One region of the uncultured Salinisphaera sp. genome, then DNA from elsewhere that is predicted to be linked to it. Evidence: riboswitches for the same ligand, from Rfam matches in the RefSeq annotation. Region 1 holds a riboswitch; the other holds the start of a gene.
The links. Region 1 has a riboswitch for glycine ahead of ABNU97_RS03185 (D-amino acid dehydrogenase). Riboswitches for the same ligand answer to the same signal wherever they lie in the genome.
Positions count from the first base shown of each region.

Region 2: another riboswitch for glycine. It lies ahead of gcvT (glycine cleavage system aminomethyltransferase GcvT); the one in region 1 lies ahead of ABNU97_RS03185 (D-amino acid dehydrogenase).

Region 1 covers NZ_CAXGSH010000010.1:11,122-13,322, forward strand. Annotated here, with positions in the region: gene ABNU97_RS03185 (D-amino acid dehydrogenase) at 1-967, opposite strand, end outside; glycine riboswitch at 1,127-1,218, opposite strand; gene ABNU97_RS03190 (GGDEF domain-containing protein) at 1,692-2,201, opposite strand, start outside.
Region 2 covers NZ_CAXGSH010000004.1:1,313-3,513, forward strand. Annotated here, with positions in the region: gene gcvT (glycine cleavage system aminomethyltransferase GcvT) at 1-884, opposite strand, end outside; glycine riboswitch at 939-1,021, opposite strand; glycine riboswitch at 1,041-1,133, opposite strand; gene ABNU97_RS01415 (UbiH/UbiF/VisC/COQ6 family ubiquinone biosynthesis hydroxylase) at 1,224-2,201, opposite strand, start outside.

The DNA.
Region 1 (2,201 bases):
ACTCGGCGGTGCCGGCCACACGAAAGCGGTCGTCGCCCAGACGCGCACAAACGAGCTTGGTTTCGTCATCGAGCAGGCTCACCTCGGGCGCGCCCTGTTTCGATGCCTCGTCTTCCAGATTCACGGTAATCGAATAACCCTTCACCGGATAAACGTTGACCCGGTCGCCCAGCTGCGAGGCGATCTCGCGGCTGCCGGTGCCGGCACAGACCACCACCCCGTCGAAATCGAGCGTCACCCGGTCTTCGGGCGTGTCGTTGTCACAGGCCGCTATCGTCACCCTGCGACCGTCGGTCTTGAGGCTTTCTACGGTGTTGTTGTAACGAAACTGCACGCCCTGCGCCTGCGCGGCCCGGGCCAGCCCCTGGGTGAACTTGTGAATATCGCCGCTGGAATCGCTTTCCGTGAAGAAGCCGCCGTAATACTCGCCGGCCAGCGCGGGCTCGATTGCACGCATCTCGTCGGGTGTGACCGGCTGCCGCTCGAGCCCGCCTGCCGCCAGCAGCTTCGAGACTTTCTCGGCGTGCCGATAGCCGGCCCGATTACGATAGATATGCAGGATGCCTTTTCGCTTGACGTCGAAATCGATGTTTTCACGCTCCGCCCAGGAGAATAGAAACTCACGCGCCTCGATCGCCATTCGTGCGGTTTCGGTGGTATTGCGCCCGTACTGTGGAATGGCGCCAATGAATTCCAGAAACCATGAGAGCTTGTGCCAGGAAGGTTTCGGGTTGACCAACAAGGGTGCGTCGCTGCGAAACATCCATTTCATGCCCTTGAAGACCATTGGCCAGTGATTCCAGACCTCGGCGTTCGAGGCCGACAGCTGGCCGCCGTTGGCGAACGAGGTTTCCATCGCCGCATAGCGATTGCGGTCGAAAAGGGTCACGGTATAGCCGCGGCGGACCAGAGCGTAGGCCGTGGTGACCCCGGTGATTCCGCCGCCGATGATTGCTATATGGTTCATATGCCTTTATCCGGTGGTGTCGTGCGTGGATGCCCTGCACTCGTGCAGGTGCCGCCCCTTCCGTCACTTGGACCTGAGAGATTCACCCACGGCATTGTCACCGTGTGCTTGCTCCTTCGGTGCACGCCGGCCCAGCGGCCGCGCGACTCTTCGGATATGGCCGCGATAACGGTCCTTGGTGCCTGAGAGTTTCCGGGGCGGTTGCTCCTTCGGCGCCGGCGCCGTGCGCCGATCTCTCCCGCTATCGCGTTGATGTTCTAGACCTGTCGGTTGGCTTTTGGCCTGGACATGACGTCGCCCGCGACGATGTTCAAGATCGGGCGTGCTTACTTGGCAAGATACCACGAGCAATCCCCATGCCAACACTCCCCGAACGCCACCGCGCAAGGCATCGCGCCGCGCTCTGTACCGAGTGACGATGCGCCATACAGGATATATCCATCCGTACGCACGACCCTGGCCTGTCTGGTGTCCGTGACGGCGCCGGGCCAGGCACGACCAGCGCCGGGCATCGACTGGAAAACCCCGGCAGGCCTCATCTCGTCGTTAAAGGGTCAGGGCGTCGTAGCCGTCGGCACGTATCTTCTTAGGCAGCTGCCCGTCTTTCATTTTCCATGACTTCGCAGGCGTTGGACGCGGCGTGCCTGGTTTCACGTATGCCTGTTATCAGCCGGACGGTTACGAACAGGCCGAAGCGTCATGGGGGCCGTGCGAAGTATCGACATCAACCGACAACGCGATTACGCCCTTCGGCCTTGGCCTGGTACAGACGACGATCGGCTTTGGAGAAAAGCGTTCTGAAATCCATGCCGTCGCGCCCCAGTTCGGCGATACCGATGCTTACCGACATCGGAATATCCTTACCGCGGTAGCGGAACGGCCGGTCGCGAACGAGATCGCGCAGGTCGACGGCGATCCGGCGCGCATGTTCCAGATCCACATCGGACAAGAGAATCCCGAACTCCTCGCCGCCCAGCCGGCCGGCGACGTCGGTCTGGCGAATGCGCGAGGCCAGCAGTTCAGCAACGAAGCACAGCGCCATGTCGCCGGCATCGTGACCATAGTCGTCGTTCACGCGTTTGAAATGATCGAGATCGACGACCAGCATCGCGAGCGGAATTTTCTGGCGCAGATAGCGCTGGCGTTCGCGCGCGAAGACTTCGCGAAAACGCGACCGGTTGGCGAGCCCCGTCAGCGGGTCGGCAAGCGCGAGCGCACGCAGTTCGTGCTCGGT
Region 2 (2,201 bases), on a different contig from region 1:
CTGCGCATCACGCCACGCCCTTCCAGCACCAGCCCAACCAGCTTTTGGTCGACGCCCTGTGCGCGCATGTGCTCCAGCGCCGAGCGGCCAACAAAATCGCGCTCTTCGGGCTTGAAGGCCACGGTCCAGGCCAGGCCCGATTCCAGCGGGGTGCGGTCTTCGTCCATATCCTGGCCATAAAGATTCAGGCCCGCTTCCAGGCGCAGCGTGTCGCGCGCGCCCAGGCCGATGGGCGCTACGCCCTTGTCGCGCAGCGTCTTCCATGCGTTCACGGCCTCGTCGGCCGGTAGTACGAGCTCGAAACCGTCTTCGCCGGTATAGCCGGTGCGCCCGATCGAGCGATCATCCTGCGCGACCACGCGAAACGGCTTTAGCTTGAGCGCAGCGGCCTTCAAATCGTCGTCGAACAGCTCGGCGGCGATGTCGCGCCCGCGCGGGCCCTGCACGGCGATAATGGCCAGATCCTGGCGGTGCTCGATCGACACGTCGTAATCGCGGGCCTGACTGCCGATCCAGGCCAGATCCTTTTCCGTGGTCGCTGCATTGACCACGACGCGATACAGATCGTCACTCAGGTGATAGACGATGAGATCGTCGATCACGCCGCCGCGGGTGTTGAGCATGCAGGTATAGAGCGCGCGCCCGGCCTCGTCGATCTTGGCCACGTCATTGGCCAGCAGCCAGCGCAGGAATTCGCGCGACTCTCGACCGCGGATATCGACGACGGCCATATGCGACACGTCGAACATGCCCACGCTCTCGCGTACGGCGTTGTGTTCGGAGATCTGGGAGCCGTAGTCGATCGGCATGTCCCAGCCGGCGAAATCCACAAGCTTGGCGCCGTCGGCGACATGTGCGTCATAGAGCGGGGTGCGTTTGGCCATGACAATCTCTTTGCAGATGAATCAACAGAATACGGGCCGGCCCGGGCTTTCGCCTGCCGCCCCTCTGTCCTGGCACCTGAGAGATTCGCCCCTTCGGTGAGCCGTGGTTCACACGACTGCTCTCCAGAGTCGATCAAGCCGGCGCGTCATGACGCCGGCGCGCGCGTGGTTCGGGTACCTGAGCGTTTCCGGGCGGAAATTTGCGCCTTCGGTGACGGGCGATGGCCCGTTCTCTCCCACGCGGTTATTGACCGTGGCCTCGACTATACCGGCGCGATCCATACAGGCCAAGCGTCGGCCCCGGAACCGCTTTTCACTGCAAAATACAGGCGTTTTGCGTTATTGCAGCAGCCGCGGGCCGTTGTCGGACAGACCCACCGCATGGTGAATCATGATCTGGCGAACCGGGGCAAGGTTCGCTGCCGCCGCGATCGCGCTCTGGCGCAGGTTGCGCAGCAAGGGGTTGGCGCTGCCATAGACGCGTTTGAAGGCGTCGGTGATGCCCAACATCATCAGGTTCTCGGCCATGCGCGCACGCTGATAGCGGCGCAGGTAGGTCATGTCGCCGGCATCGCGACCGGCCGCGCGCCCGGCTTCGAGCGCTTCGACCATGCCCGCCACGTCGAGAAGGCCAAGGTTGACCCCCTGACCCGCCATCGGGTGCACCACATGCGCGGCATCGCCGGCCAGCGCCACCCGCGGACGACAATATTCGCGGGCATGCTGGAGCTTGAGCGGGAAGGACGCCCGCCGATCCATATGCTCGATTTCACCCAGCACATGCCCGCTGGCTTCGCTCAGGCGTGCACGAAACGTCTCGTCGTCGAGTTCGGCAAGCTCCGCGGCGAGCGCATCGTCGGCGTGCCAGGCGAGCGAGCAACGACCGTCCGAAAGCGGCAGAAACGCCACCGGCCCGGTTTCGGTAAAGCGCTGCCAGGCGATATGGCGATGATGCCGCGCCGGGGTGACCGTACCGACGGTACAACGCTGGCCGTACGACCAGCCCGTGGTTTCTATGCCGGCCGCTGCCCGCACCGGGGAATTCGCGCCTTCCGCGCCAACCACGAGCGCCGCGCTCACGGTCGTTCCGTCGTCGAGACGCAGTCGGGCGGCATCCGGGTCGAAGGCCAGGCTTTCCATCTTCGCCGGGCAGTAGATATCGACATCGGTGAGCGCCTGCCACGCGCTGTCGACGATCAGGTTGTTTTCGACGATATGCCCGAGCTCGGGCAGCCCCACCGCGGTATGTTCGAGAAACAGCTCGCTGGCGCCGCCGGCCTCCCAGACCTTCATGCCGGTGAACGCGCAGCAGCGCCG